2 regions of the Streptomyces sp. NPDC088707 genome follow, and region 1 is predicted to be linked to the other one. Evidence: riboswitches for the same ligand, from Rfam matches in the RefSeq annotation. Region 1 holds a riboswitch; the other holds the start of a gene.
The links. A riboswitch is a leader RNA that binds a small molecule or an ion and turns the genes downstream of it on or off. The one in region 1 is predicted to bind ZMP and ZTP.
Positions count from the first base shown of each region.

Region 2: linked by a shared signal. The riboswitch ahead of glyA (serine hydroxymethyltransferase) and the one ahead of ACIP84_RS02665 (bifunctional 5,10-methylenetetrahydrofolate dehydrogenase/5,10-methenyltetrahydrofolate cyclohydrolase) in region 1 are both predicted to bind ZMP and ZTP.

Region 1 is NZ_JBIVLV010000001.1:564,217-579,882, reverse strand. It holds gene ACIP84_RS02710 (helix-turn-helix domain-containing protein) at 1-575, shown strand, start outside; gene ACIP84_RS02705 (hypothetical protein) at 815-1,312, opposite strand; gene ACIP84_RS02700 (hypothetical protein) at 1,342-2,568, opposite strand; gene ACIP84_RS02695 (hypothetical protein) at 2,718-3,218, opposite strand; gene ACIP84_RS02690 (LysR family transcriptional regulator) at 3,379-4,368, shown strand; gene sigJ (RNA polymerase sigma factor SigJ) at 4,574-5,524, opposite strand; gene ACIP84_RS02680 (NAD(P)H-dependent oxidoreductase) at 5,694-6,683, shown strand; gene ACIP84_RS02675 (aldehyde dehydrogenase family protein) at 6,801-8,324, opposite strand; gene ACIP84_RS02670 (GAF domain-containing protein) at 8,368-9,597, opposite strand; ZMP/ZTP riboswitch at 9,914-10,022, shown strand; gene ACIP84_RS02665 (bifunctional 5,10-methylenetetrahydrofolate dehydrogenase/5,10-methenyltetrahydrofolate cyclohydrolase) at 10,050-10,904, shown strand; gene ACIP84_RS02660 (hypothetical protein) at 11,196-12,113, shown strand; gene ACIP84_RS02655 (SWF or SNF family helicase) at 12,094-13,497, opposite strand; gene ACIP84_RS02650 (DEAD/DEAH box helicase) at 13,494-15,666, opposite strand, start outside.
Region 2 is NZ_JBIVLV010000009.1:277,280-292,945, forward strand. It holds gene trpS (tryptophan--tRNA ligase) at 24-1,037, opposite strand; gene ACIP84_RS26770 (RNA polymerase sigma factor) at 1,094-1,702, shown strand; gene ACIP84_RS26775 (hypothetical protein) at 1,695-2,492, shown strand; gene glyA (serine hydroxymethyltransferase) at 2,515-3,792, opposite strand; ZMP/ZTP riboswitch at 3,866-3,956, opposite strand; gene rocD (ornithine--oxo-acid transaminase) at 4,079-5,287, shown strand; gene ACIP84_RS26790 (polysaccharide deacetylase family protein) at 5,379-6,074, shown strand; gene ACIP84_RS26795 (glutathionylspermidine synthase family protein) at 6,099-7,283, opposite strand; gene ACIP84_RS26800 (hypothetical protein) at 7,298-7,600, opposite strand; partial or broken gene ACIP84_RS26805 (hypothetical protein) at 7,692-8,495, shown strand; gene ACIP84_RS26810 (PLP-dependent aminotransferase family protein) at 8,783-10,342, opposite strand; gene ACIP84_RS26815 (carboxymuconolactone decarboxylase family protein) at 10,389-10,922, shown strand; gene ACIP84_RS26820 (isocitrate lyase/phosphoenolpyruvate mutase family protein) at 10,919-11,710, shown strand; gene ACIP84_RS26825 (hypothetical protein) at 11,834-12,208, opposite strand; gene ACIP84_RS26830 (malate dehydrogenase) at 12,355-13,344, opposite strand; gene ACIP84_RS26835 (DUF2690 domain-containing protein) at 13,545-14,714, opposite strand; gene ACIP84_RS26840 (DUF3017 domain-containing protein) at 14,970-15,554, opposite strand; gene ACIP84_RS26845 (bifunctional methylenetetrahydrofolate dehydrogenase/methenyltetrahydrofolate cyclohydrolase) at 15,556-15,666, opposite strand, start outside.

The DNA of each region.
Region 1 (15,666 bases):
CGTTCGTCGCCCTGCCACCCGACGAGAACACGGCCGAACCCGTGGCCATCGGCCGCGGTGTGCACTTCCGCGCGGTACTGGACCGGGCCGTACTGGCGGAACCCGGCATCGTCGACGACGCCATCGATTCCCTGGGGAAGGGCGTGCATCTGCGGGTCGCCGACGAACTTCCGATGAAACTCGTCCTGGCCGACGCCGACCTCGGACTCGTCCCGCTCGCGGTCACGGCGGCGGGAGAACCCGGCGCCGTGCTGCTGCACCGCAGCGGCCTCCTGGACGCGCTGGACGCGCTCTTCGAGACGGTGTGGCGCACAGCCCGCCCCCTCGAACTGGGCACCGGCGGAGAGTCCGATCCCACCGTCGAGGTCGGTACGCCGGGTCCCACCGACCTCGACCGAAGGATCCTCGCCCTGCTCCTGGCCGGCCTGACGGACCTCACCGCCGCCGCGCAACTCGGTCTGTCACCGCGTACGCTGCACCGGCGCCTGCGTCACCTCATGGACCTGGCCGGAGTCAGGACCCGGATGCAGCTCGGAGCCCACGCCATGCGAAACGGCTGGGCAGAGGTTCCTTGAACGAGCTCCCCCGTACTGCGAAAGGCGAGCATCCCGGCGTCCTTTGCCGGACGGAGTACTTCGGCAGCATCGCCGGACGCAGGGCACGCCATTGCTTCGGCGACGCGGTGGCTTCCCGGCCAGAGCCGGTCCGTCCCGGGTGGGCACGCAGGCCGCCGCCCGGTGACCGAGGCCACCGAAGGCGACCACGACCACCGGGCGGATCCGCCCGGTTCCCGGACGGTGTCGACGCACGCCGCTCAGCAGTTCCGGATGGACCACACGGGCGTCCAGTCGTACGTGAAGGGCGTGGGCTCCGGCAGGACGACGTCCAGCACCTGGCCGTTCTGGCCGTAGAAGAACGCGGCGGCGCCGACCTGGTTGTTCACCACCTGGCCCACGCCGTTCCAGTGGGACAGGGAGTACTGCTGGCACCGATAGAGGAAGAAGACCTTGTACTTGCCCACCACCGGGTCCCAGACCCCGGTGCAGAGATTCCCCGACGCGCACGTGACGGGGCTGCCCGACGTCGTGTGCACGTAGTCCGCCCAGGGCGAGACCGTCGGCGACACGGCCGCCACGGCACGCGAGGACGGCCCCTCGCCCCGGGGTGCCGGGGGCATGACCATGGTGTGGCCGCCGCCCTCGCGAGGCCCGTCTGAGGCCGCCGCCTGGGCCGGGCCCGCCGCGAAGGCGGACACCAGCACCCACAGGAGGGCACCGACCACACCGAGGGTGGAACGCCAGGTACGTGACATCGTCACTCCTTCTCCGGGAATCCCCGGGTTCACTTCTGACTCGTGCACAGCGGTACGTCCGGCAACTGGTTGTCCGGATGGCTGATGTAGATGTTGGTGACGTAGCCCCCGTACTGCGGCAGATACGCCCACCAGTCGTTGGTGTACGGCGGGACGGAGACGAGCTGCCCCTTCTTCTGGCAGCCCACCAGCACCTCCACGCCGGCCGGGAGCCGGGTCACGACGTTGTCCCCTACGACCGGTTGCGTCCGGACGGCGACGTCCTCACCCCACGTCCCGTACCACTTCCCCTTCGGCGCCGTTCCACCGGGAACGTTCAGGGAACGGGTCAGCCGGCCGAGGTCGGTGTACGCCTTTCCGTACGACGTGCCCTCCGGGTGCAGAGTGAGGACGGCCACGATCGAACGGTCACCGGCCCCGACGGTGCCGGTCGTGTGCAGCGCCGGTCGGCTCAGGTCGACGCTCGCGTCACCCGCGCCGGCGGACGCGAGGGCCGAGGCGTCGATGCCACGAGCCGCAGTGGCGCCTACGGAGCCGCAGTTCCCCTTCGCGTACCTCCCCGACCAGCCCTGCTTCACGGCCCACGGGCGGTCGAACGCGGCGGCGATGCCGAAATGCTGGTCGAAGGAGTCCGACGCGCACCGGGTCGACTGGCGCAGACGCTCCATGACGAAGTCACGAACCTGCGCCGGAGCGGACTCCAGGATGTGTCGGTAGGTCTTCACGGTGTCGCGGGCCGACATGGCCGTGTAGCCCCAGTACCCCTCGTAGCCTGCCGGTGGGGGAGCGGTGTCGGCGAGCCCGAGCCGCGTGACCATGCGCTCGACGATCGCCGGCCCGCCGTAGGCCGACCAGTAGTGGTTGGCGGCGGCGTCCTGACTGCTGCGGAGCATGACGTCCAGCCGCGTGCGGTCGGCGGCCGGGATGGTGTCGGGGCTGCGGTTCCACAGGAAGTCGAGGGCGATCAGGAGCTTGACGACCGACGCGGACCGGAACGTGGCGGCCGGGGCGAGCTGTTCGGTGAACGTCCCGGTCTGCCGGTCGAACACGGCCACGCCCGCCGTGACCCCCGCGGGCACCTGGGGGCTCGCGGGCGTGACCGACACGGAGTCACCCGTCGGTTCCGTCGCGGCCGCGACGGAGTGCGGGAGCGCCGCGCCCGTGAAGGAGAGGGAGAGGAAGGCCGCGGTCGCGGCGAGCAGGCGCCGGGGCGTACGGAGAGCGGTGGTGTGGGAGTGCCTGGCGATGCGGAGCATGGCGTGAGGGGTCCTCGCTTGGTGTGAGAGCGGGCTGCCCGGGTCTCGGAAAGGGTCGGCGGACGAGGTCGGCGGGACCGCGGCGCGGAGCCCCTGGCCGGACGCGAGGGGCTCCACCGGAGCGGGCCGGGCCGGCGACTCCCGGCGGCCTACGGGATGTTGCACTCCGTCATGCCGGGCCAGGGATCGGTCGACGTCCACACGTCGACGGCGGGGACGAAGCCCCACCCGTGATTGCCGTCGCGACCGGGAGCGACGCGGTCACCCATGGTGTAGTACCAGATGTTGTTGCCGCCGCCGTGCGCGGCGCCGCGACCCCAGCACACGAACCAGCTCGTCGACGTGTCGATCCAGCCGATCACCCCGCAGGCGGCGATGAAGCTGGCGCAGCCGTACAGAGGGGCGCCGGCACGATTGCCGCACACCCAGTCACGCGTCCAGGTGCGCCCCGTGTACGCGTCGTAGTGGCTGACGTTGCGGGCGGTGCACGACGCCTGGGCCGCGAGGGGCGCGGCCTCGGCCGTCGGCGGCGCGCTCCACACCGCGCGGGTGGTCGTGCCGGCCTGGGGCGACGACGCCTGAACGGCGCCGGCGCTGAACAGCACGGCCAGGAGGGCGGCGAGCATCGCCACCGCTCGTCTCACAGACATGTTTCGGCCCCCGTTGTCGAGAAAGCAGTGGTCGGACGGCCCCGCGGAACCGAGGAGTTGTCACGGGGCGTCGCTTGAGAGCCGAGCCTTCCACTCGCACTCTGTTCATGTCATCGCTTGTGGCCATGCGACATGAAAGACGATCGATAAGGGATTCATCATGGTTACTGGCGGAACGGCCGCTGAAGGCGCCGCGCCGACGGGCCCCGACCCGCGGACGCCGAGCGCCCATCAACTCCGGCTGTTCGTCGCCCTCGCGGAGGAACTCCACTTCTCGCGCGCCGCCGCCCGGCTGTTCATCACGCAGTCGGCGCTGAGCCAGCAGATCAGAGACCTGGAAAGACGCCTCGGGGTGCGGCTGTTCGACCGTTCGAGCCGGGCCGTGACGCTCACCCCGCAGGGCCGGGTGCTGTTGGCTGACGCGCGCGGCGTGGTGGCGGCCATGGACCGGCTGAGCCGCAGCGCTTCGACCCAGGCGCGCAGGCTCTCCGGACGGCTCGTCGTCGGCACCATCGGCGCGGAAGCGGCGATGCCCTATACGCACGCCGTGCTGCGTCTGCTCCACGAACGGCACCCGCTGGTCCAGGTCGACGTGCGCAGCCTCCACTTCGCCGACCACTTCGACGCCCTGTTCCGCCATGACATCGATGTTGCCTTCCTCCGTCCACCGGTCCCGCCCGGCGTCGAGGTGCAACACCTGGCCACGGAGCCGCGGTTGGCCTGTCTCTCGGCGAGCGATCCGCTCGTCCACCGGGACCGGATCACCCTCGCCGAGCTGGCCCACCACCCGGTGATCGACGTCCCGCCGCAGGTGCCACGGCTCTGGTGGGACTTCTGGGCCGCCGACCCGCGACCCGACGGCACCCCGGTCCGCTACGGACCCGTCGCCTCGGACCTGGAGGGCCTCCTGCACCTCGTGGCCCAGGGCAAGGGCATGTGTTTCCTGCCGGCCGCCGCGCGCGACCTCTTCCCGCGCCCCGGCGTCCGCTACGTCGAGGTCACGGACCTGCCTCCGTCAACGGCGGGCCTCGCCTGGCTGAGGGAGAACCGCACGGAACCGCTCATCGAGGCCGTGGTGGCAGCTGCCGGACACGTGGCCTCGGCGCGGGACCGGGGGGCCGCCCGGGGCAGGAGCCAGGCCCAGGACTGACCCCACGTCACAGGTCGCGACTACTCCGGGTGCGGGTCCCGGCCGCCGTCCCCCCAGCGTCCGTCGGCGGACGGGAGGCACACGCCGACATCGACACCTTCCGCTCCGACGCCGACGACAAGATCGTCGAACACCAGGACGCCCTCCAGGTCACCCCCCCCGACGTCCGAGAACGACAACACCACGATCTGAGCGGGCTTCGGAGTCACCGACTCCAGGGGCGGAGTTTGTCGGGGTTGCGTACCGCCCAGATGCGCGCGATCCGGTCGTCCGCGATGTCGAACGCGTACACCGCCACGGTGACGCCTTCGTGCTCGATCACCAGCCCCGCCCGGCCGTTGACCGTGCGCTCCAGGACCGCCAGGCCGCCTGACGCCCGGCCGGTGAGATCGGTGAGGTAGCGCGCGATCCCCTCGCGGCCCTCGATCGGGTGGAGCGCGGCGGCGACCACGCCGCCGCCGTCCGCCGTGAACGTGGCGCCGGGCGCGAGGAGACTCATCAGGGCGTCGATGTCCTGGGCGTCCCACGCCCGCTTGAAGTCCCTGACGAGGCGTGCCTGGTGGGCGGTCGGAGCGGTCTCAGGGGGCAGGGAGGCGCGGACGCGGCGCCGGGCGGCGGAGGCCAGTTCGCGGCAGGCCGCCGGGGTGCGGCCGGTGATCCCGGCGATCTCGCCGAACGGGTAGCCGAAGACGTCGTGCAGGACGAGCGCGACGCGCTGGGCCGGGGTCATGGATTCGAGGACGACGAGAAAGGCCATGCTCACCGACTCGTCGAGGGTGACCCGGTCGGCCGGGTCCGCCGGGTCGTTCGCGGCGGTGCCCTGGCGCCCGCTGATCCAGTCGGTCCGCTCGGGCAGCGGCTCGGGGATCCATTCGCCCACGTAGCGCTCGCGCCGTACCCGTGCCGAGCCGAGGAGGTCAAGGCACACCCGGGTGGCGACCGTCGTCAGCCAGGCGCCGTGGGACTCGATGGCGTCCTGCTGCGGCCGGGACATGGCGTACCAGCGGGTGTAGGTCTCCTGGACCGCGTCCTCGGCCTCGGCCAGGGAACCGAGGAGCCGGTAGGCGAGAGCGATCAACCGCCGCCGCTCGCCGATGATCGCGTCCAGACCCGCGCCGGCCTCGTCGTGTCCTGACGTCGTGTGGTGGTAGGTCATGGTTCCGGTGGCTCCCTGATCTCGGATCGTGACTCACCGGTTCGACGAGACAACCCGTCCGATTGTCAGGTCCGCGGCTCTCCCTGACGTTCCGCGGTGCCGTCTCGTCGTATCAGGTGGAGACGCCATCGACCCGGAGAACCCGGGTGGAACACCTGAGGAGACAGCGATGACCAGGATCGGCATTCTCATCGGCAGCACCCGCCCCGGCCGCAAGGGCGACCAGGTCGCCCGCTGGGTCCACGAGCGGGCGGCTCGCCGCGGCGACGCCGCGTTCGAGGTGATCGACCTGCTCGACCACCCCCTGCCGCACCTCGACGAGCCGCTGCCCGCGCTCGCCGGGCGGTACCAGCACGGGCACACCCGGGCATGGGCGGACACCGTCGCCCGCTTCGACGGATTCGTCATGGTCACCCCCGAGTACAACGCCTCCATACCCGGCGTGCTCAAGAACGCGATCGACTACCTGTACGCGGAGTGGATCCACAAGGCCGTCGGGTTCGTCTCCTACGGCGCCGATGGCGGCACCCGTGCGGCCCGGCAGCTGCGGACCCTGTGCGAGCTCCTCCAGATGGGGGCCGTGACCCCACAGGTGTCACTGTCCCTGCACACCGACTTCGAAGACCGCGCGACACTCACGCCGGCCGCCGGCCGCGTCAGCGCCCTGGACACGCTGCTGGACCACGTCGTCGCCTGCAGCACGGAGGGCGGTGCGGCCACGCCCACACAGCGTGAGACGGACGAGGCCGCGATCCGCCGCCGCGTCGACGGGATCATCGACGCGATCAAGTCCAGGGACCTCGAGGGGCTGCGGCGGCTCTACTCGACGGACGTCGTGTCCTTCGACATCGATCCGCCGCTCCAGCACGTGGGGCTCGACGCCAAACTGAAGAACTGGGCGAACGTGTTCACGCTCTTCCAGGAGGTGACGTACGAGGTGCGCGACCTGACGCCCACGGTGGGCGAAGACGTGGCGTTCATCCACGGCTTCGGTCGCCTCAGCGGCACGCTGCGCGACGGGACGGCGGTGGGCGGCATGTGGGTCCGGGTCACCTTCTGTTTCCGGAAGATCGACGGCGAATGGCTGATCACGCACGACCAGGTCTCCGTGCCCCTGGACATCCTGGGCGGCAAGGGAGTCGTCGACCTCGAACCGTGACGCCGGCGGCCCGAGCGGGCGGCGCAGGCGCGTGGCTCCGCCGGCCGACCGTACACGCGCCGCCGAGAGGCGCCTGACCCGGGGAGAACCCCAGGTCAGGCGCCTTCTTTCCTGCCCCTAGAAGAATCCCAGCCTCTTCGGCGAGTAGCTCACCAGCAGGTTCTTCGTCTGCTGGTAGTGGTCCAGCATCATCCGGTGGGTCTCGCGGCCGATGCCCGACTGCTTGTAGCCGCCGAAGGCGGCATGGGCCGGGTACGCGTGGTAGCAGTTCGTCCAGACGCGGCCAGCCTGGATGGCGCGGCCCGCGCGGTAGGCCGTGTTCGTGTCGCGGGTCCAGACTCCGGCGCCCAGGCCGTACAGGGTGTCGTTCGCCGTGCTGATCGCGTCGTCGAAGTCCGTGAAGGACGTCACCGCCACCACCGGGCCGAAGATCTCCTCCTGGAAGACCCGCATGCGGTTGTCGCCCTCGAAGATCGTCGGCTGGACGTAGTAGCCGCCCGCGAGGTCGCCTCCGTGCTCGACGACCTGGCCGCCCGTCAGGATCCGCGCGCCTTCCTTCTGGCCGATCTCCAGGTAGGCGACGATCTTCCGCAGCTGCTCCGCCGACGCCTGCGCGCCGATCATCGTGTCGGTGTCCAGGGGGTGGCCCGGGACGATCTTCTCCGTGCGGGCGACGGCCGCCTCCAGGAACTCGCCGTAGTGGCCCCGCTGGACGAGCGCGCGTGAGGGGCAGGTGCAGACCTCGCCCTGGTTGAGGGCGAACATCGTGAAACCCTCGAGGGCCTTGTCGCGGAAGTCGTCGTCCGCCGCCCACACGTCGTCGAAGAAGATGTTCGGCGACTTGCCGCCGAGTTCCAGTGTCACCGGCTTCAGGTTCTCGGCGGCGTACCCCATGATCAGCCGGCCGGTCGAGGTCTCGCCGGTGAAGGCGATCTTGGCGACGCGCGGCGAGGACGCGAGCGGCTTCCCGGCCTCCTCGCCGAAGCCGTTGACGACGTTGAGGACGCCCGGCGGCAGCAGGTCCGCGACAAGGCTGAGCCAGAAGTGGATCGAGGCGGGGGTCTGTTCGGCCGGCTTGAGGATCACCGCGTTGCCCGCGGCGAGCGCCGGCGCCAGCTTCCATACCGCCATCAGGATCGGGAAGTTCCACGGGATGATCTGTGCGACCACCCCCAGCGGCTCGTGGAAGTGGTACGCGACGGTGTCGTCGTCGATCTCGCTCAGCGCGCCCTCCTGGGCCCGCAGCGCCCCCGCGAAGTAGCGGAAGTGGTCGATGGCGAGCGGGATGTCGGCGGCCAGCGTCTCCCGCACCGGTTTGCCGTTGTCCCAGCTCTCCGCGACCGCGAGCGCCTCCAGACCGCTCTCCATCCGGTCCGCGATGCGCAGCAGGACGGCCGCGCGCTCGGCCGGCGCCGTCCGCCCCCACGCCGGGGCCGCCGCGTGCGCCGCGTCGAGGGCGCGCTCCACGTCCTCGGCGGTGCCGCGCGCGACGTCCGTGAAGGGGCGGCCGTCGACCGGGCTGGGGTTCTCGAAGTAGCGGCCGAGCGCCGGAGCGACGTACGCGCCTCCGATCCAGTGGTCGTAGCGGGCCTCGTACGACATGAGCGCGCCCTCGGTGCCGGGTGCGGCGTAACGGGTCATGGCATGGCCTCCCTGGGACGCGCCGACCGTCCCTGGCCGGCGCTCACCGGCGAGTGTGCGGACCCGGACGTTGCAGGACCGTTGCACCGGCGGACAGTTCCGCCTCCAGGGAGTCGAGACGCGCGCGTACGGGCGGGAGCCGAGCCGCCGGAACCGCCGCGCACAACGCCCGCCAGACCACCACGTCGTCCTCGCCCCAGCTGCTGTACGCCCAGTCCGCGAGCAGCCCGGGATCGCCCCGGTCCACCAGCGCCGCCCGCAGCCGGCCCGCGAGCCGCTCCCGCAGCCGTACGACCCCGGGGGCTAGCGAGGCCGGAAGCAGCGGGCCCGCGTACTCGCCGGCCGCCGCCGCGACGGCCCCCGAGGCGAGCCGCCGGTCCACCGCCGCGAAGTCCGCCTCCACCCCACCTGCCAGCCGGTACGGGCGCGAGCGCAGCACGTCCGGACCCAGCAGCGTCCGGAGCCGCGACAGCTCCGCCCGCAGTGTCACCGGCGTGACGGACTCGTCCTCGTAGAGGAGCGTGAGGAGCTCGTCGCCGCCGACCCCTTCCGGGCGGTGCGCGAGCAGGACCAGGATCTCGCTGTGCCGGCGGCTCAGCCGGACCCGCCGACCGCCGAGCGACAGCGACGCCTCGTCGCGGCCGAGCGCCGCGAGGCGCGCCCTGTCCGCCGGCGGAGCAGGCCCGATCAGCGCGAGCTGCGACTCCGCCGCCCGCGCCACCGCCTGGACGAAGCCGAGACTGTGCGGATGCGCGAGCCGCCTCCCGCCCGTGATGTCGACCGCGCCGAGCACCCGCCCGCTGTGCGGGTCGTGCACGGGGGCGGCGGCGCAGGTCCACGCCCGGACCGGGTGCCGGAAGTGCTCGGCGGCGACCACCTGGACCGGGCGGTCGACCGCGAGGGCCGTGCCGGGCGCGTTCGTCCCGGCCGCCGCCTCCGACCAGCGGGCCCCGGCCACGAAGTTCATCCCCCGGGCCTTGCGCAGCGTGGCCGGGTGGCCCTCGACCCACAGCATCCGGCCGGCGGCGTCGCACACCGCGAGGAGGTGCTCCCCGTCCGTCGCGTACGCCCCCATCAGCTCGCGGATCACCGGCATCGCCGCCGCCAGCGGATGGCCGTCCCGGAGGTCGGCGAGCTCGTCCTCGTCCAGTTCCACCCGGGCCGCTCCGTCCGGGCTCACGCGCGCGCGTGCGGAACGGCGCCATGAAGCGGCGACCAGCGGCCGGACCTGCCCGGAGCCGGGGGCCTCGACGGGAAGGAGGTCGGGCGCCACCGGCCCGGCGGCGGTGCGGGGTGCCGAGGCCGACGAGGAGGACGACCGCGCCTTCCCCGCTTCCCTGCCGCCGCCGTCCGTCCCCGTCTCCCCGTCGCTTCGCGCCGTCCCCGTCTCCCCGCCGCCGCGGACCGTCCCGGCCGTCGCCTGCTTCGGTCGTCCGGCCACCCACGCGTCGCTCAACTCGGCCTCCTCGTCGAGGTCGTCCCGGCCCGTCGGCTCATCGTGATGCGCGGGGGCGCCGTCGACAAGCGCTCCGGCGCCCCGTCCCGCGCACCCTGTCCGGGACCCGCCCCCGACCGCTCACGTACAGTGGGGCTCGGGCCGTGACTGGCGCTTGAGGTGGATCACCACCGGGGAGCGGCCCGGCGGGGACGTGCTCGACCGGCGCGACCGTACCGATGCCGTGCGCCTGGGCGAATCACTGTCAGAGACGACGCCCAGGAGTTGCCATGTCCACCAGCACCGCCACCCTCATGGACGGAACGGCCCTCGCCCGCCGTACGGTCGAGGAGACCGCCGCCCGCGCCGCCGAGATCACCCGTCGCACCGGTGTCACGCCGTGTCTGGCGACCGTCCTGGTCGGTGCGGACCCGGCCTCGGTGACGTACGTGAAGATGAAGCAGAACCGCTGCGCGAAGGCCGGAATCCGCTCCAAGCACGTCGAACTGCCCGCCACCACGACGACCGAGGAACTCGTCGCCGCGATCACGGCCCTCTCCGAGGACCCCGAGGTCCACGGCATCCTCCTCCAGCACCCCGTCGGCCCGCACATCGACGAGCGCGCCGCCTTCGAGGCCATCGCCCCGGAGAAGGACGTCGACGGTGTCACCATGGCCTCCTTCGCCGCCATGGGCTTCGGCCTGCCCGGCTTCGTCTCCTGCACGCCCGGCGGCATCATCCGCCTCCTCGACGCGTACGACGTGGAACTCCGCGGCAAGCGCGCCGTCGTCGTCGGCCGCAGCGCGATCCTCGGCAAGCCGGCCGGACTTCTCCTCCTCGGCCGCGACGCCACGGTCACCTACTGCCACTCCCGCACCGAGGACCTCTCCTCCGTCGTCCGCGAGGCCGACGTCCTCGTGGCCGCCGTCGGCAAGCCGAACTTCATCAAGGGCGCCGACATCAAGCCCGGCGCCGTCGTCATCGACGCCGGCTACAACCCGGGCAACGTCGGCGACGTCGACTTCGCCTCGGCCGCCGAGCGCGCCTCGCTCATCACGCCCGTTCCGGGCGGCGTCGGCCCCATGACCATCGCGGTGCTCCTCGCCCAGACCGTCGAGGGCGCGGAGCGCCAGCTCGGGCTGTAGGACCGGTTCGTGACGGGGCGGCGGAAAGGGCGGCAGGCACGATCGCGGCCGGCAATGGTCACGTTTCTGTACAGGCCGCTCCCCGCACCCCTAAAAAGGTGGCCGCGGAGCCGCCGACCGGCGAACCTTGACCTTGTGCCCCACCCGTCCCCCGCCACCCCGTCGCCGGACCGCCGACCGGGCGAACCCGACCCGCTCGGTGAGCCCGACTCGTTCGATACGACTGATCGTGCCGACCGAGCCGATCGTGTCGATCTGTCCGAACCCTTTGATGTGCCTGATTCGCCGGATGTGCATGACGAGCCCGGGGCGGGTGACGTCTCCGGTACGAACCCGGTGACCCGCTCTGCCGCACTCGCGCGACCCGGTGCCGGTTCCGACTCCGGCTGGTCGCCCCGCATCGTGCGGCTCGGCGCGCCCCGGCCCGGGCCGGCCGCCCGAGGGGCCCGCCGGTTCGGCGTGCCGCTCGTCCCGCTGCTCGTCGCCGGGCTCGTCGCGACCGCGTTCGTCGCCTCGCGGGGCGGTACCGAGCAGAGCCTGTCCACGGGCGAACGACCCGGCGGCGACCAGGTCGGCGCGCCGTCACCCGTCGTGTCCGGCGACGGCCGCGCCGAGGCCACCCCGCCGGGTGGCGGGGGCCCGACCGACCGACGCACGGGCGACACCGGAGCGGCAGGCGTCCGTACCACCGACACGCCGTCGGGCGCCGTGACCTCGGACGCCACTCCGACCCGTACCGCCTCCCCGCACCGGACCGCCGACCCCGAGAAGGGCGCGTCCGCGACCCCCTCCTGGACCGGCGGTTCCACCGCCCCATCCCGGCCGACCCGCCCCGCGACGGGTGGCGCCGGCGCGCCCCGCCCGGTCTCCTTCGATGCGCTGAGTGTCGGGGACTGCTTCGACATCGACCGCGGCGCGCCGGGCACCGCACTCCGGCGCTCCTGCGACACGCCGCACCACGCCGAACTCGTCGCCCGTCTCCGGCTCACCGGTCTCCACGCCACGGACACGGCGATCCGCGAGGCGGCCACGCTGCTCTGCCGCGAACCGCTGCGCCGCAAGGCGGCACGGCAGCCGCTCGGCACGCGCTGGACCACCTTCGTCCAGTACCCGTACCGAACGAGCTACCTCCTCGGCTCGGACGCCATCGCCTGCAGCCTGGCCGCCACCACCAGCGGTGCCGGCACCCTCAGCCGTCGGCTCCAGTAGGGCCGGCGGCGAGGGCCGTCGCCAGAGCCGTCGCCGGATCCCGGTCCGCCGGTCCGGCGGGGGACCAGCGGGCACCCGACTTCAGGTAGGGCCACCAGCGCCCGTCCTCGCCGAGGCGCAGCTGCGCCTCTCCACCCACCACCGTCCACCGCGCACCACCGGGGCGCCGCAGCGCCGGGCGCTCGTCGTCCTCCCAGGCCTCCGTGAGCCGGGTTCCCGCCCACGCGAGCGCCTCGGCGTCCGGCGTCCAGTCCTCCTCCAGTACGGCGAGGGCGGCGGCTCCTCCGAAGTCCCACGCGCGCGTGGCGAGGTCCATCTCCGCCCGTGTCCGGCCCGAGCCGGAGGCGAGCCGCGCCGTGATCCGGGGCAGGGGGGCGCCCGCGGCGAGCCGAACCGCGTCCTGAGCGACCGTGAGCGCAACCGTCGGAGCCGCAGGCGCCGGGGACCCGCCCTGGACGGACGGACCGCCGGACCCCCCACCGCCGGACGCCCCACCGCCGGACGCCCCACCGTCGGACGCCCCGTCGGCGAGCGCCGCCACCAGCATCCGGTGCGCGCGGCCCGCCGCGTCCGCCGCGAGGAACTCCAGGGCAGTCGGGTCGACCCCGGGCCCCGGTTCCGTCTCCGCGTCCAGGGACAGCGACCGGCCCGGTGCGTCCTGAGCGACCGGAGGCGCGGGGAGCGGCGGCACGAGGAACCCCGCCGCGTAGGCCTCCTCGGCCGACACGCCCGGCATCCCACCCGCGCCCTCGGGCATGTCCGCGCCCGGTGTGTCGTCCGCTCCCCGCCCGCCGTGCGCGGCACGCGAGGCGCTGCGCGCCTGCAACTGGTCCAGGAGGGTCCGCTCGCCGCGGCCCCGCATGAGGAGCAGGACGAAGGGATCCTCGTCGAGCAGCCGGGCCACCTGGTAGCAGAGCGCAGACGTGTGCGGACAGTGGTCCCACGCCTCGCAGCCGCACTCCGGGTCGAGATCCCCGATTCCCGGCAGCAGATCGAGCCCTGCCGCCGCCGCGTCCTCGACCAGGTGCGGCGGCATCTCACGGTCGAGGAGCGCGGCGATGTGCCCCGCGCTGTCGACGGCGAGGTCCAGGAGCCGCTCCCACTCCTCCTCCGAGAACTCCCGCACCAGGACGTCGCTGCGGTACGCCGTTCCGTCCCGGTCCTTCACCACTGCCGTGATGCGGCCGGGCCGTACCGACACGGCACCCACCGCTCCCGCGCGCGCGTGCCGGCGTCCCGCCTTGAGCTGCCGGCCGTCGAGCGCGGTGTCCTCCAGCGCCTTCAGCCACGCCAGGCCCCACCAGGTCCTGGCGAAGGCCGCACCCCGCGCGGGAGGCAGCGCCGCGAACGTCCGCTCGTCGCCCTCGTGTCCGTACCCGCTCATCGTGCGTCACCCCGCAGTCGTACGAGCTCCGCCAGCTCGGCATCGGTCAGTTCGGTCAGCTCCGGCGGGGTGTCCCCGCCGGTCCCGAGGACGGTGTCCGCCAGCTCCCGCTTGCGGTCCAGCATGGTCGCGATCCGGTCCTCGATCGTCCCCTCGGCGATCAGCCGGTGCACCTGCACCGGGCGGTCCTGCCCGATCCGGTACGCGCGGTCGGTGGCCTGGGCCTCCACGGCCGGGTTCCACCAGCGGTCGTAGTGCACGACGTGCTCGGCGCGGGTGAGATTGAGACCGGTGCCGGCGGCCTTGAGGGAGAGCAGGAAGACCGGGACCTCGCCGCTCTGGAAACGGGCGACCATCGCCTCCCGCTCGGCGACCGGCGTCCCGCCGTGCAGGAACTGGGTCCGCACGCCCCGCGCCGCGAGGTGGGCCTCCAGCAGCCTGGCCATCCCCACGTACTGGGTGAAGACAAGGGTGCACGCGCCCTCGGCGAGGATCGTGTCGAGGAGCTCGTCGAGCAGCTCCAGCTTGCCCGAGCGGCCCTCGATCCTCGGCCGCTCCTCCTTGAGGTACTGGGCGGGGTGGTTGCAGATCTGCTTGAGACCGGTCAGCAGCTTGACGACCAGGCCGCGCCGCGCCATGCCGTCGGCCTCGGCGATCGCCGCCAGGGTCTCCCGTACCACCGCCTCGTAGAGACCGGCCTGTTCCGGTGTCAGGGAGACGGTCCGGTCGGTCTCCGTCTTCGGCGGCAGCTCGGGCGCGATGCCGGGGTCCGACTTGCGGCGGCGCAGCAGGAACGGGCGGACCAGCGCCGCGAGTCGCGCGGCCGCGGCCGGGTCCCGGCCGCCCTCCACGGCGGCGGCGAACCGGGTCCTGAAGGCGCCCAGGGTGCCGAGCAGCCCGGGCGTGGTCCAGTCGAGGATCGCCCACAGCTCGGAGAGGTTGTTCTCCACAGGCGTGCCGGACAGCGCCACGCGCGCGCGTGCCCCGATGGTCCGCAGCTGCCGGGCCGTCGCCGAGTACGGGTTCTTGACGTGCTGCGCCTCGTCCGCGACGACGAGTCCCCAGCTCCGCTCGGCGAGTCGCGCCGCGTCGAGCCGCATGGTGCCGTAGGTGGTGAGGACGAAGCCGCCGTCGGTGAGGTCCTCCAGGTCACGGGTCGCGCCGTGGAAGCGGCGCACGGGCGTGCCCGGCGCGAACTTCTCGACCTCGCGCTGCCAGTTGCCCATGAGAGAGGTCGGACAGACGACGAGGGTGGGTCCGGCGGAGTCCGGGTCGGACTGCCGGTGCAGATGCAGCGCGATGACCGTGATGGTCTTGCCCAGACCCATGTCGTCGGCGAGGCACCCACCGAGGCCGAGTGAGGTCATCCGGTGCAGCCAGTCGAGCCCGCGCAGCTGGTAGTCGCGCAGGGTCGCGGCGAGCGCCGGGGGCTGGGAGACCTGCGGACGGCCGCCCTCGGGGTCGGCGATCCGCTCCCGCAGCCGCTCCAGCCAGCCGGTCGCCGCCACCTCGACGGGCCGGCCGTCGACCTCCGTCGTTCCGGTGAGGACGGCCGAGAGGGCATCCACCGGAGTCACCGTACGGTCCTGCTGCGACCTGGCCCGGCGCACCTCGGCCGGGTCGACCAGCACCCAGCGGTCACGCAGGCGGACCAGCGGCCGCCCGGCCTCGGCGAGCCGGTCGAGCTCGGCGCGCGTCAGCTCCTGATCGCCGACGGCGAAGCGCCAGTTGAAGCCGAGCAGAGCGTCGGCGGAGAGGAAGGAGGGGAGAGTCGAGGAGGAACGTGCCTCCTCCGCCTTCTCGTCGGACCCGGGACCCTCGGCGCCGGAACCGAGCCTTTCGTCACGGGAACCGGAACCGGAACCGGAAACGGCACCGGAACCGGAACCGTAGCCGTCCCCGGGCCTGGACCCGGGCCCGTCGGCGGTGCTCCCTCCTTCCGCCAGTTCCCCGCCCACCGGCCCGATCACCGCACTCGCCGTCAGCCGGTCCGCGAGCTCGCGCGGCCAGTGCACCTGGACGCCCGCGTCCGCCAGGGCTCGGCCTGCCGTACCGAGCAGCTCCGCGACCTCCTCGTCGGCGAGTTCGACGGTGTCGGGGACCGCCGCCGTCAGAAGCGGGGCCAACGGGGGCCAGGCCCGTGCGGCGCGTCGGAGGGCGAGCAGGGCG
Region 2 (15,666 bases), on a different contig from region 1:
CCTTTGGGCCAGGGTCCCTGGTCTCAGTGCTTGGCCGGCAGGAAGCCGATGCGCTCGTACGTCTGCGCCAGCGTCTCGGCGGCGACCGCCCGGGCCTTCTCGGCTCCCTTGGCCAGGACCGAGTCCAGCGTCTCCGGGTCGTCCAGGTATTCCTGGGTGCGGGTCCGGAACGGCGTGACGAAGTCCACCATGACCTCGGCGAGATCCGTCTTCAGCGCGCCGTACATCTTGCCCTCGTAGCTCTTCTCCAGGTCCTCGACGGAGGTGGAGGTGAGCGTGGACATGATGGTGAGCAGGTTGGAGACGCCGGCCTTGTTCTCCGGGTCGAAACGGATCACCGTCTCGGTGTCGGTGACCGCGCTCTTGACCTTCTTCGCGGTGGTCTTCGGGTCGTCCAGGAGGTTGATGAGGCCCTTCGGCGTGGACGCCGACTTGCTCATCTTGATCGCCGGGTCCTGGAGGTCGTAGATCTTCGCCGTCTCCTTGAGGATGTACGGCGCCGGGATCGTGAACGTCTCGCCGAAGCGGCCGTTGAAGCGCTCCGCGAGGTCACGGGTCAGCTCGATGTGCTGGCGCTGGTCCTCGCCCACCGGGACCTGGTTGGCCTGGTAGAGCAGGATGTCCGCGACCTGCAGGATCGGGTACGTGAAGAGGCCGACGGTGGCGCGGTCGGCGCCCTGCTTGGCGGACTTGTCCTTGAACTGGGTCATGCGGGAGGCCTCGCCGAAGCCGGTGAGGCAGTTCATGACCCAGCCGAGCTGGGCGTGCTCGGGGACGTGGCTCTGGACGAACAGGGTGCAGCGCTCGGGGTCGAGACCGGCGGCGAGCAGCTGGGCCGCGGCGAGCCGGGTGTTGGCGCGCAGCTCGGCGGGGTCCTGCGGGACGGTGATCGCGTGCAGGTCGACGACCATGTAGAAGGCGTCGTGGGTCTCCTGGAGGGCGACCCACTGGCGGACGGCGCCGAGGTAGTTGCCGAGGTGGAACGAGCCTGCGGTGGGCTGGATTCCGGAGAGCACGCGGGGAACGTCAGAGGCCATGCACATCATTCTCTCAGGTGTGGGAACCGATCCCGGACTGCCGGTGTATCAAGAGTGTGAGGACGCGGGAGGGGGGCCTGGTCGACGACGAGGCCGCGGTGATCGCACGGGTACGCGCCGGGGAGCCGGAGGCGTACGCGGCGCTGGTCCGCGCGTACACGGCGGTCGCGCTGAGAGCCGCGGTGGCGTGCGGCGCGGGCGCGGAGGCCGAGGACGTGGTGCAGCAGGCCTTCTTCAAGGCGTACCGCTCGCTCGGGCGTTTCCAGGAGGGCTCGCCGTTCCGGCCGTGGCTGCTGCGGATCGTCGTCAATGAGACCAGGAACACAGTGCGGTCGGCGGGTCGGCAGCGGGCCGTCGCCGACCGGGAGGCGGACCTGCTCGGGGGTGAGCCGCGGATACCGGAGTCGGCCGACCCGGCGGTCGCGGCGGTGGAGCGGGAGCGGAGCAGACGGCTGCTCGACGCGCTCGACGGACTGGGCGAGGACCACCGGCAGGTGGTGATCCACCGCTACCTCCTCGAACTGGACGAGACGGAGACGGCGCAGGCGCTCGGCTGGCCGAGGGGGACGGTGAAGTCCCGGCTGAGCCGGGCACTGAAGAAGCTGGGCCTGGTGCTCGGGGAGAGCCTGACGGAAGGACCGGAGGGAGGTGAGGGGCGTGGCTGACGAAGGTCTGCCGGACGAGCTGAGGGAGCTGGGACGGCGGCTGCGGGTGCCGGACGTGGACGGGGAGTCGATGGCCGAGCGGGTGCTCGCCCAGCTCCTCGCCGAGCAGGTGCCCACACCGGTTCCGGTCCGCCGTCGACGGGACGGGTGGGCGTCGGTACGGGGCTGGGCGCGGGCGCGGTGGCGGGCGCTGGTGGCGGGCCTGACCGGGGTGCTGATCGTCCTGGTGCTCACGCCGCCGGTGCGGGCGGCGGTGGCGGAGTGGTTCGGCTTCGGCGGGGTCGCCGTGCGGTACGACCCGGACGGGCGGCACGTCCCGGCCGGTGGTCCGGTGCCGGGGTGCCCGGAGCCGGTGCCGCCGGCGGAGGCCGGGCGGCTCGCGGGCTTCGAGCCGCTGATACCGAGGGCGCTCGGCGCGCCGGACGCGATCGCGGTGACGGGGTCGGCCGAGCGGGGCCGAGCGGTGATCAGTCTGTGCTGGCGCGACGGGGAGCGGACGGTCCGGCTGGACGAGTTCCCGGCCCGGTTGGACATCGGCTTCGCCAAGCAGGTGCGGACGCAGCCGGAGTGGGTCGATCTCCCGGACGGCGCGCAGGGTTACTGGTTCGCGGCCCCGCATCTGCTGACGTTCCCGATGACCGACGGGACGGGCACGGCCTGGACGCATGAGGTCCGCACGGCGGGCCCCACGCTCCTCTGGACGAGGAACGGGGGCGCGCTCACCTTCCGCCTGGAGGGCATACCGGACCGTGAGGCGGCCCGGCGGGCGGCGGAGTCGGTCGGCGGCTGACGGGCGGGGCCCGCCGCGCGGGTCAGACCGGCAGGCCCGGGGCCGGGAACGCGGTCAGCAGGTCGGCCACCTCCGCGCGGACGGTGGCGAGGGCCTGCTCGTCACCCGCGCCGGCGGCCGCGACACCGCGGTCGATCCAGTCGGCGACCTGGTCCATGTGCTCCGTGGTGAGGCCGCGGGAGGTGAGGGAGGGGGTGCCGATGCGGATGCCGGAGGGGTCGAACGGCTTCCGGGGGTCGTAGGGGACGGTGTTGTAGTTGACGACGATGCCCGCCCGGTCGAGGGCCTTCGCGGCGATCTTGCCCGGGACCTGCTTGGGGGTGAGGTCCATGAGGATCAGGTGGTTGTCGGTGCCGCCGGAGACGAGGTCGAAGCCGCGGGCGAGGAGGGCCTCGGCGAGGGCCTTGGCGTTGGCGACGACGGCGTGGGCGTAGTCGCGGAAGGAGGGCAGGGACGCCTCGCGGAGGGCGACGGCGATGGCGGCGGTGGTCTGGTTGTGCGGGCCGCCCTGGAGGCCGGGGAAGACGGCCTTGTCGAGTGCCTTGGCGTGCTCCTCACGGGACATCAGCATGGCGCCGCGCGGGCCGCGCAGGGTCTTGTGGGTGGTGGTGGAGATGACGTCCACGTGCGGGACCGGGGACGGGTGGGCGCCGCCCGCGATCAGGCCGGCGATGTGGGCGACGTCGGCGACGAGCACGGCACCGGCCTCGCGGGCGATCTCGCCGAAGGCGGCGAAGTCGATCGTGCGGGGCAGCGCGGTGCCGCCGCAGAAGATCATCTTGGGCCGCTCCTTGAGGGCGAGCTCGCGGACCTCGTCGAAGTCGATCAGGCCCGTGTCCTGGCGGACGCCGTACTGGACGCCGCGGAACCAGGTGCCGGTGGCCGAGACGCCCCAGCCGTGGGTGAGGTGGCCGCCCATGGGCAGGGCCATGCCCATGACGGTGTCGCCGGGCTCGGCGAAGGCGAGGTAGACGGCGAGGTTGGCCGGGGAGCCGGAGTAGGGCTGGACGTTGGCGTGGTCGACGCCGAAGACGGCCTTGGCGCGCTCGACGGCGAGGGTCTCGACCTGGTCGATGTTCTGCTGGCCCTCGTAGTAGCGGCGGCCGGGGTAGCCCTCGCTGTACTTGTTCTGGAGGACGGTGCCGGAGGCTTCGAGGACGGCGGCGGAGACGTAGTTCTCGCTGGGGATGAGGCGCAGGGTCTCGGCCTGGAGGCGTTCCTCGGCGCCGACGAGGGCGGCGAGCTCGGGGTCGGCGGCGGCGAGCGCGGGGTGGGTGTGCGGGTGCTGGGGCGTGGTCATGGTGGTGTCCTCCGGGCGTCGGTGGGTCCCGGGGCACTGCGTGAGAGGCGCGGCGCCACGCGGGACTTCGGTCCCGTGACGCCCAGGCGGGCGGCGTCTCGTGTGGTCTGCCGCGCACGGCTCCCCCGGGGTCGCTTCCCCGCGCGCCAGTCGCCGTGCGTGTTTTCAGAGTAGCGGGCGCGCCGCGCGCGAGGTTTCCCGGTCCGGTATCCGAGCGACGATAGAAACAGGGGCCACACCCCCTCGTCGGGGTCACCCCCCGAGCCGCAGGACGAACGGAGATCCCGTGTCGAGCACACAAGACGCGATCGCTTCGGCGGAGGCGCACAGCGCTCACAACTACCACCCCCTGCCGGTCGTCGTCGCCTCGGCGGACGGCGCCTGGATGACCGATGTCGAGGGGCGCCGCTATCTCGACATGCTCGCCGGTTACTCGGCGCTCAACTTCGGGCACGGCAACCGGCGTCTGATCGACGCGGCGAAGGCCCAGCTGGAGCGGGTGACGCTGACGTCGCGCGCCTTCCACCACGACCGGTTCGCCGAGTTCTGCACCCGGCTCGCCGAGCTGTGCGGGAAGGAGGCGGTGCTGCCGATGAACACCGGCGCGGAGGCGGTCGAGACCGCCGTGAAGACCGCCCGGAAGTGGGGGTACGAGGTGAAGGGCGTGCCGGACGGGCACGCGAAGATCGTGGTGGCGGCGAACAACTTCCACGGCAGGACGACGACGATCGTCAGCTTCTCCACGGACCACGAGGCGCGGGACCACTTCGGTCCGTACACGCCGGGGTTCGAGATCGTGCCGTACGGGGACCTGACGGCGATGGAGGCGGCGGTCACCGAGAACACGGTGGCGGTGCTGCTCGAACCGATCCAGGGCGAGGCGGGGGTCCTGGTCCCGCCGGCGGGCTATCTGGCGGGGGTGCGGGAGCTGACCCGCCGGCGGAACGTGCTGTTCATGGCGGACGAGATCCAGTCGGGTCTGGGCCGGACGGGCCGGACGTTCGCCTGCGAGCACGAGGGCGTGGTGCCCGATGTGTACATCCTGGGGAAGGCGCTGGGCGGCGGGGTGGTGCCGGTGTCGGCGGTGGTCGCCGACCGGGAGGTGCTCGGGGTGTTCCGGCCGGGTGAGCACGGGTCGACGTTCGGCGGGAACCCGCTGGCCTGCGCGGTGGCCCTCGAAGTGATCGCGATGCTGCGGACGGGCGAGTACCAGGAGCGGGCGGCGGAGCTGGGCGAGCACCTGCACGCGGAGCTGGGGCTGCTCGTGGGCGGTGGGGCGGTGGAGGCGGTGCGCGGTCGCGGGCTGTGGGCCGGGGTGGACATCGCGCCGTCGCACGGCACGGGCCGGGAGATCTCGGAGAAGCTGATGGAGCGGGGTGTCCTGGTGAAGGACACCCACGGGTCGACCATCCGGATCGCACCGCCGCTGGTGATCTCGAAGGAGGACCTGGACTGGGGTCTTGAGCAGTTGAGGGGTGTGCTGTCGGAGGAGTGACGGAGTCCGTTCGAGGGGACGGTGGCCGCGGGCCGGGACGGGGCAACTCGTGCCATTGACACGGCAGTTGGTCTAGGCCAATGATGCCGCCATGCCGAGACTCCGCCTGCGTCACGCCGTGCGTGCCGCGCTCGCCGCCGTCGTCCCCCTCGCGCTCCTCGGCGCGGTCACCGGACCCGCGCACGCCGCCCCGAGGGCGGCCTGGCCCGAGCCCGTCCCGGTGGTCTCGCACATCGAGACCACCGACCCGGTCGTCTTCATCACCATCGACGACGGCTGGTTCCACGACCCCGCCGCGGCGAAGCTGCTGCTCGACCGCCGGGTGCCCGCCTCGCTCTTCCTGCTGCCCGGCGCCTACTCGTACGACTCCGGCTACTTCCACACCCTGCTGAACCAGGGCCCCTCGCGCGTCGAGAACCACACGGTCAACCACCCGGACCTGACCACCCTCGACGCCGCCGGCCAGAAGGCGGAGCTCTGCGGGGCGCGCGACCAGCACCTCGCGCAGTTCGGCGACGGCCCGCGGCTGCTCCGCCCGCCGTACGGCGTGTACGACGCGACCACCCGGACCGCGGCCCGCGCCTGCGGGGCGAAGGCGCTGGTGACGTGGACGTACGACCTCACCACCTGGGGCCAGTGGACCCCGCCGGCGCCGACGCTCAAGGCCGGCGACATCATCCTCCTGCACTTCAACGAGACCCTGGAGCAGGATCTGACGCGGGCCCTGGCGGCGGCCGAGGCCGCGGGCCTGAGGCCGGCGCCGCTCAGGGAGTACGTCCCCGAGTAGCGGGAGCGGCCGGAGGGGCAGGCCCTACAGGATCACGTGCGGCAGGAAGCGGGCGTACTCGTCGGTGACGAGGCTCGCCGACTCCCGGATGCCGAGTCCCGCCGCCTCGTCCTCGACGACCCACGCGCCGAGCACCACCCGGTTGCCGTCGAAGTCGGGCAGCGGGGCCAGCTCCTGGTAGCAGCAGGGTTCCCCGTCCCGTACGAACGCCTCCGTGCCGGCCTCGTGCAGGGTGACGCCCGCTCCCTCGCGACCGAGCAGCGGCTTGGCGACCCAGCCGGCGGTCGTGGCGAGTTCACGCGGTCCGTCGAGGTAGGCGGGCAGCAGATGGGGGTGGCCCGGGTACAGCTCCCACAGGATCGCCAGAAGCGCCTTGTTGGAGAGCAGCATCTTCCAGGCGGGCTCGATCCAGCAGGTGGTGCCCGTGCCGCCGCCGTTGTCGAGGGTGTCCAGGACGTGCCGGCCGAAGCGGTCGGTGGTCAGCCACTCCCACGGGTAGAGCTTGAAACAGCTGCGGATGAAGCGGAGCCGGTCGTCCACGAAGCGGCGCGAGAGCCGGTCCCAGCCGATCCGTTCGACCGAGAGGGCCTCGGTCTCCAGCCCGGCCTGCTGGGCGGTCTCGCGCAGATACGCGACCGTCATCAGGTCCTCGCCGAGCTCGTCGCCGTCCGAGTGCACGAAGTGGAGAGGGCCGGGCGGCAGCAGCGGGGCCTGCTTGCGCCATGCGTCGACGAGCCGTTCGTGGAGGGAGTTCCACTGGTCGGCCCCGGGGAAGCGCTCCTCCATCCAGAACCACTGCGGGCTCGCCGCCTCCACGAGCGAGGTGGGGGTGTCGGCGTTGTACTCCAGCATCTTGGCCGGTCCGGTGCCGTCGTAGCGCAGGTCGAACCGCCCGTAGAGGGACGGCAGTTCGGCCCGCCGTCGCCAGGACTCGGCGACCAGGGACGCGAGCTTCGGATCGGTGATCCCCAGCTCGGCGAACCGGTCCCGCTCGACGATGTGCGCGGCCGCCGCGAGGCACATCGCGTGCAGCTCCTCGACGACCTCCTCGAGGGCCTCGACCTCGGGCAGGCTGAAGGAGTAGTACGCGCTCTCGTCCCAGTACGGACGCAGCGAACCGTCCGGGTAGCGGGTCAGCGGGTAGACGAGCCCCTGCTCCTCCACCGTCTCCTGCCAGCCCGGCCGGGGCTCGATGGTGTGCCGTCGCATGTGCCGGACCTCTCTCAGCCGCCGCCGGAACCGGAGCAGCCGAAGCCGCCGGTGTCGACGGCCTTCATGTCGAAGCTGCCACCGCTCACGCGGTTGTCGCGTATGGAGCCGCCGTAGTAGTACGAGCCCCGGTGGGTGCCGCTGCCGTTGTCGTCGTCGTCGCTGCCGCCGCCGCTCTCGCACTCGTAGCTGGGCAGTGTCTCCCGGGTCACCGGGTCCACGCACCGCTTGTCCGGGTCGGAGCCGCACGCGGTGATCGTCGCCGCGAGCACACCCATCCCGCCGAGCACCACCGTGCTCGACCTCAGCCTCCGCATGTCCCTGGCCCTCCCCTTCGCAGTCGCGACCGCACAGTGTAGGCCGGTCAATTCCAGCCGCAGCGCCTAGAGTCGTTTCGTGCTACTCGGGATGATTTGCGCGCTCGCCTCGTCCGTCTGCTTCGGCGCGGCCTCCGTTCTCCAGGCGATGGGGGCCCGCGCCACGACACCGGGAACCGGTGGCGGAGTCGACATCGCGCTGATGTGGCGGGTGCTGCGGCAGTGGCGGTACATCGCGGGCCTCTGCATGGACGGCCTCGGGTTCGTCCTGCAGATCGTGGCCCTGCGGACCCTGCCGATCTACGTGGTCGGCGCCGCCCTCGCCGCGAGCCTGGCGGTCACGGCGGTCATCGCCTCCCGGGTGCTGCGGGTGCGGCTCAGCCGGGTGGAATGGACGGCGGTGGGCGTGGTCTGCGCGGGGCTCGCGCTACTGGCCCTCGCCTCCGGCAAGGAGGGCCACCAGGACGGCCCCGAGTGGCTGCCCTGGGCGCTGCTCGCGAGCGCCTTCGGGGTGCTGCTGCTGGGCGTCGTGGGCGGGCGGCTGCCGGCGAAGCCCCGCGCCCTCGTCCTCGGCCTGGGGGCGGGCTTCGGCTTCGGGGTGGTGGAGGTGGCGGTCCGGCTGATCGACGGCGTCGACTTCGCCGATCCGGTCTGGTACGCGCTCCTGGTGGGCGGCGGGGCCGCGTTCGTCCTGCTGACCTCGGCGCTCCAGCGCGGCTCGGTGACGACGGCGACGGCGGGCGCGGTGCTCGGCGAGACGGTCGGCCCCGCGATCATCGGGGTGGCCTGGCTCGGCGACACCACCCGTGAGGGCCTCGGCTGGCTCGCGGTCACCGGCTTCGCGATCGCGGTGGCGGGCTCCCTGACCCTGGCGCGCTTCGGCGAACCACCGGAGGTGGACGCGAACGGGCGGCCGGTGGAGGCGGGGGCGGTGGGGTCCGGGGCGGCTGGGTCCGGGGCGGCGGGATCGGGGGCCGGCGGGGCCTCGGGACCGGGCTCCCGGACGGGGCCGAGCCCCGGGGACGGCACAGGGACGGGGCCGGGCACAGGCACGGACACTGGCCCCGGCACGGGGACGGGCACAGGCACTGGCCCCGGCACGGGGACGGGCACAGGCACTGGCCCCGGCACGGGGACGGGCACAGGCACAGGCACTGGCCCCGGCACGGGGCAGGACGCCCCCTAGGCGCCTGCCTCAGCTGCCCCCGGCGCCTGGGGCAGCACCCGGCACAGGGCCTGGAGGGCGCCCTGCCAGGCGCTGTCCGGGGGTGTCGCGTAGCCGACGACGAGGCCGTCCAGGGTCGCCGGCACCGCCGGGCGGCGGAACTGGTCGACACCCTGGACCGCGAGGCCGTTCCAGGCGGCGGCCCGCAGCACGTCCTGCTCCGTGCCGGGCGGCAGGGCCAGGACGGCGTGGAGGCCGGCCGCGATCCCGCTGACCCTCGTCTCCGGCGAGTGCGCGGCCACCGCCGCCACCAGCTGGTCGCGGCGCCGCCGGTAGCGCAGCCGCATCGCCCGTACGTGCCGGTCGTACGCCCCCGAGCCCAGGAACTCCGCGAACGCCAGCTGGTCCGGCGCGCTGGACACCCAGTCCACGGCCCCCTTCGCCGCCACCACCTCGCCGACCAGGCTCTCCGGCAGCACCATCCACGCGAGGCGCAGCCCAGGGGCGAGGGACTTGCTCGCGGTGCCGAGGTAGACGACCCGCTCGGGATCGAGTCCCTGGAGGGCGCCCACGGGCTGCCGGTCGTACCGGAACTCCCCGTCGTAGTCGTCCTCCAGGACGAAGCCGCCCGCGGCCCGCGCCCAGTCGACGACCTCCGCGCGCCGGTCCGGGGGGAGGGCGCCGCCCAGCGGGAACTGGTGGGCGGCCGTCATCAGGACGGCTCCGGCCGAGCCGAGGGGCCCGGACGCCTCGACCACGGTGCCGCGCCCGTCGAAGGGCAGGACCGGGGTGCCGAGGCCCGCGCCGGTGAGGAGACCCGCGTGGAGGCCGAGCCCGTACGACTCGATCGCGACGTCGCGGACGCCCCGGCTCCGCAGCACCTGACCGATGAGCATCAGACCGTGCACGAAGCCCGCGCAGACGACGATCCGTTCGGGCCGGGCGTACACGCCCCGCGCGCGGGCCAGGTACTCGGCGAGGACGGTGCGCAGTTCGATCCGGCCGCGCGGATCGCCGTACCCGAAGGCCTCGTTGGGGGCGGCGGTGAGCGCCCGCCGGTACGCCTTGAGCCACTCGGCGCGCGGGAAGGACGCCAGGTCGGGGGTGCCGGCCTTCAGGTTGTGCGCGGGCGTGGAGGGCCGGGGCAGGGCGCGCGCGGCAGCGGCGGCGGGCCCGGCGCCCGGCCCGGCCTCGGAGTGCCGGGGCTCAGGACGGCGCGGATCGGAACGACGGGGCTCCGCCCGCCCGGGCTCGGCGCGGCGCGGATCGGAACGACGCGGCTCCGCCCGTCCGGGCTCGGGACGGCGGGGCTGGGCGCGGCGGGCGACCCGGGTGCCGGAGCCCTGCCGGGCCGTCAGCCAGCCCTCGGCGACGAGTTCGGCGTAGGCGTCGGCGACGGTGTTGCGGGCCATGCCGAGGTCCGCGGCCAGCGACCGGGAGGACGGCAGCCGGGTGCCCGCCTCCAGGCGCCCGCTGCGCACCGCCTCGCGGAGCGCGTCCATGAGTCCGGCCCGCAGCCGCGGACCGCGCAGTTCCAGATGGAGATCAGCCCCGAAAGTGGCCCACTCGTTCGCCATGCGAATGGACCATACTCCTGAGCCACCTCGCTCGTACGGTGAAGACATGACCACGCACACGCACCCCATCGACACCCTGGACACCCTCGGCACCACCGCCCCGACCGAGTACGCCCACGAGCACGCCCCGCGCCTCCCCCTCGCCGAGCGCGTCCCCGAGTTCTACCGGGCCATGCTGCGTCTGGAGACGGCGGCGGCGAAGGACATCGACCCGACCCTGTACCACCTGATCAAGATCCGGGCCTCGCAGATCAACCACTGCGGCTTCTGCATCGACATGCACTCCAAGGACGCGCTGGCCGAGGGCGAGACCGTCGAGCGGATCGTGCAGCTCTCCGCCTGGGAGGAGTCCCGGCACTTCTACACCGAGCGGGAGCTCGCCGCCCTCGCGCTGACCGAGTCCGTGACCGTCCTCACCGACGGCTTCGTCCCCGACGAGGTGTACGCCCGCGCCGCCGAGCAGTTCGACGAGACCGAACTCGCCCGCGTCATCAGCGCGATCGTCGTCATCAACGCGTGGAACCGGATCGGCGTCACCACCCGGATGACGCCCGGCCACTACACCCCGCGCAGCGCATGAGCACGGCAGGGGGCGGGTCCGGAGCCGGGAGCGGGGACGGGCCCTGGGGCCCGGCGGCCCGGGTCCTGCACGCCCTCCACCGGGACCGGGCGGCCGGCGACCCGCTGGTGCTGCCCGGCCCGTGGGACGCGGTGAGCGCCCGCGCCTTCGAGGCGGCGGGGTTCCCCGCGCTCGCGACGCCGAGCGCCGGGATCGCCGCCTCCCTCGGGTACGAGGACGGGGCGACCCCGGTGGCGGAGATGTTCGCCGCCGTGACCCGGATCGTCCGGGCCGTCTCCGTGCCCGTGACGGCGGACCTGGAGGGCGGCTACGGGCTGCCGGCGCCCGAACTGGTGGAGCGCGTACGGGAGTCGGGGGCCGTCGGCGTGAATCTGGAGGACACCGGGCCGGGCGGCCGGCTCAAGGACCCGCGGGCGCACGCCGAGTGGCTGGCTGAGGTACGGGCCGCGGCGGGCCCCGGACTCCTCGTCAACGCGCGCGTGGACGCGTACATCCGCGGGACGTCCGAACCGCTGGAGGAGGCCATCGCCCGCGCCCGCCTCTACGCGGAGGCGGGCGCGGACTGCGTCTACCCGATCGCCGCACCGGCCGCGGACCTCCCGGCCCTGCGCACCGCCCTCGGCGGCCTCCCGCTCAACGCGCTGGCCGCCCCGGACGGCGGCCCGTCCTTCGCCGAGCTGGGCCGGCTCGGCGCGACCCGGATCACCTTCGGCGACGGCCTGCTCCTGCGCGCGCGGGACGACCTGGCGGCGCGGGCGGCGAAACTCCGCGAGAACAGGGCGGGTTGAGGCACCACTGACACCCCGGGCGGCCCACCGTACGGCCTCGGTCCCGCACGGAACCGCTCGTCCCGACCCGGCGCGTCCCAGCCCCGCGCGCGTGGCATCCCACGCACCCCGGCCCGGCGCGGCTCAGCCGCCGAGCAGCGCGCCTGCCGCCTGTCCGACGGCCACGCCCGAGGCGAGGATCCCGGTCACGGCACCCGCGTCCGTGAGGGCGCGGCGCACCCGGGTGAGCCGGCCCGCGTCCGCGCGGCCCGTGTTCTCGATCTCGGCCTCGGCCTCGGAGAGTTCGCCCTCCAGTGCGGCCGTCTGCTCCGTGGGGACGACCCCGCCGAGGTCGGCGCGGAGCCGGCGGATGGCCTGGAGCAGTTCCTCCTGCTGCGGGTCACGTGTGGCCGGGGCCCCGTGACCCGTACTGGTGACGGTGTTGTGGTCGCCGATGGTGACGTTGCCCCCGGCGTTGGTGACGTGGATGCCGCCCGCCGTGTTCCCGGTCCCGGTCACGATTCCTCCGATGCCGCCGATGCCCCAGTGCTCGACCACCCCAGCCTACGGCCGACTTGGGGCCTTTCCGGAGCATGAGAAACGGCGCCCCCGCGCCGTACGGTCGGTCGTACGGTTCGGGGGCGCCGGGCGCGTGGAGCCAGGACTCAGATGAGGCCGAGCTCGCGGACCGCGTCGTGCTCCTCGGAGAGCTCCTTCACCGAGGCGTCGATGCGCCCGCGCGAGAAGTCGTTGATCTCCAGGCCCTGGACGATCTCGTACTTGCCGTCCTTCGTGGTGACGGGGAAGGAGGAGATGAGACCCTCCGGGACGCCGTACGAGCCGTCCGACGGGATGCCCATGGAGGTCCAGTCGCCCGCGGCGGTGCCGTTGACCCAGGTGTGCACGTGGTCGATGGCGGCGTTCGCGGCCGAGGCGGCGGAGGACGCACCACGGGCGTCGATGATCGCGGCGCCGCGCTTGGCGACGGTCGGGATGAAGGTGTCGGCCAGCCACGCCTCGTCGTCGACGATCTCGGCGGCGTTCTTGCCGGCGATCTCCGCGTGGAAGATGTCCGGGTACTGGGTCGCGGAGTGGTTGCCCCAGATGGTGAGGCGCTTGATGTCCGTGACCGAGGCGCCGGTCTTCTTCGCCAGCTGCGTCAGCGCGCGGTTGTGGTCCAGGCGGGTCATGGCGGTGAAGCGCTCGGCCGGCACGTCCGGGGCGGACTGCTGCGCGATGAGGGCGTTGGTGTTGGCCGGGTTGCCGACGACGAGGATCTTGATGTCGTCCGCGGCGTGGGCGTTGATGGCCTGGCCCTGCGGCTTGAAGATGCCGCCGTTGGCGGCGAGCAGGTCGCCGCGCTCCATGCCCGGACCGCGCGGGCGGGCGCCCACGAGCAGGCCGATGTTGGCACCCTCGAAGCCCTTGTTCGGGTCGTCGAAGATGTCGATGCCCTTGAGCAGCGGGAAGGCGCAGTCGTCGAGCTCCATGGCGGTGCCCTCGGCGGCCTTCACGCCCTGCGGGATCTCGAGGAGGCGCAGCTTGACCGGCACGTCCGCGCCGAGCAGGTGGCCGGAGGCGATGCGGAAGAGCAGCGCGTAGCCGATCTGGCCGGCCGCGCCGGTCACGGTGACATTCACGGGAGTGCGGGTCATGGCGATCTCCGTAAGACAGCTGGCGGTGGGGGTCCCTGCCCCTGGTGCGGGATAGCTCTCTTGATCGATCGGTGTCTCGACATGAAGAGATATCCAGCGGTCAGGCTATCCGACCCGGGCCCCGGTGAATCCCCGCCCCCTTGTGGTCCGGCTCACTGCCGCCCTTCCGCGCGGCCGCGGTCACCCGTCCGCGCCCGCGTTCACGGGCCGGCGGTACAGCCCTCACTGCCGTCGGCGAGCTGCCCGCAGGCCCGCGCGCCCTCGGCGGAGCCGACGGCCACCATCGGCGTGTACGCGTCGGTCTCCTTCGCCACCGTGTCGGTGCCGGCGGCGACGGTCGCACGCCGCTCGGCGTCCCCGGCGCGGATCGTCACCGTGTCCCGGGGCGCGCCGCCGGTGAGCCGGGCCCAGGCCGCCCCGCAGGTCTCGCTGTAGCGGACCTCGACCTGCGCGGAGCCGACGACGGCGCGGGCGACGGTGGTGGCGAGGGGGCCGCCGCAGCCCATGGCCTCCGGGTCCTGCCCGGTGCAGTCGGGTCCCGCGCACCGCACGCCCGGGGGCAGGCTGGTGCGCTGGGTGGTGGGCGGGGCGGTGGTGACGGGCGGGGCGGCCGCCTTGTCGCCCTCGCCCGGGCCCTCGGAACCGCCGAGGTCCACGAGGAGCAGGGCGGCGGTGACGACGAGCAGCGCGCCGACGACGCCGGTGACGGCGAGCAGGACCTTGCCGCGGCGGGAGTCGGGGGTGCGCGCGGGAGGCGCGTCGGGGGCGGGGGCGCCGGGGGCGGGGGCTCGGACGGGGGCACCGAGGGCGGCGGCACCCGAGGCCAGACCGCCCGGACCGCCCGAGGCCGAACCGCCGGGGGCCGGACCGCCCGAGGCCGGACCGCCTGAGGCCAGACCGCCCGATCCACCGGAGGCCGGTCCGCCGGAGGCCGTGCGCGGGGCCGCCGGGCGGGGCCGGGGCCGGTCCAGGCGTCGGATCTCCATGGTGTGGTCGTCACCCGCCGGACCGTCGCGGAAGCCGCCGTCACCGTCCTCGGGCTCGGGCTCGGGTCGACGCTCGCCGCCCCCGCCCCCGCCCCCGTCCCCGAGCGGCGCGGCGGTGCGGGCCCAGGCGCGCTCCGCGCGCTCCCAGTCGGTCGCGAGGGCCGCCGGGTCGCTTCCGGTCACCTCGGCGAGTGCCACGACGGCGCTCCGGGGTACGGACCGACGGGCGTTCAGATACGTGTCCCACGCGGACCGTTCGTGCCCGGTGCGCTCGGCGACGGCCGTGACGCCGAGGCCGCTGCGGTCGATGAGGCGACGGAGCCGCTCCGTGAACGCGCGGACATCCGGATCGACTTCCTCCGGCAGCGCCTTCCAGCCAGGCATGGCGGTCCCCCTTGTCCCGTGCCTCCCGCGTCTCCCCTGCTCCACCGAAGGATGGCAGGTCCGTGGGCGATGCGCGCCCCGGATGCGCAGCCGAGGTACCGGAATGGTCACTTCCGTGCCACAGCGACCCATCGGGCCTTGAACCGACCTTGGCACGTACATGACCCTTGATCGCAGCGGCGCCCGCCCTCCCACGGGGGAGAGGGCGGGCGTCGCGCCACCTGCCGTCCGGGTCGTCCGGACGTCGGGCGACCGTCAGGTGACCGTCAGATGGAGGATGTCCTCCAGGAACGGGATCTTGAGCCAGGGCTTCGGCTGCACCATGAGCGCGAGCAGCACGATCAGGCCACCCATGACCCCGTACGTGATCATGTCCGTGAAGCGGGACCGTACGGCGAGCATGCCCACCGAGGGCAGCACCCGGCGCAGCACGGCCCCCACGAGGAGCGCCGCGCCGACCAGCATCGTGCCGATGCGGAACGACCACGAGAAGGCGTCCGTCCCGACCACGAGCAGGCCGAGCCCGGCGAGACCGAGCACGGTGAGCAGCGGCCACTGCCGGGCGGGCGCCGGGGCGTCACTGGGGGCCGCCCGGCCGCCGCCCTCGGGCCGCGCGGTGTCGGTGGTGAGGCTGGGCGCGGGCCGCTTCCAGACCGTGGCCCCGGTCGGCGCAGCCCCGGTCGAGGCACCCCCGACCGAAGCGCCCCCGGCCGAGGCGCCGGAGCCCGAGGCACGCGGACCCGAGGCGCCGGAGCCCGGGGCCGCCGCGCTCCCGTTCTTGGACGGACCGTCGGCAGCCCCGTCCGGGTTCCCGGCTGTGCCCGGGGTCCCGGGGGTCACGTCAGAGCGCCGCGGCCGCGCGCTCGGCGGCCTCGACGACGTTGACGAGGAGCTGGGCGCGGGTCATCGGGCCGACGCCGCCGGGGTTCGGGGAGATCCAGCCGGCCACCTC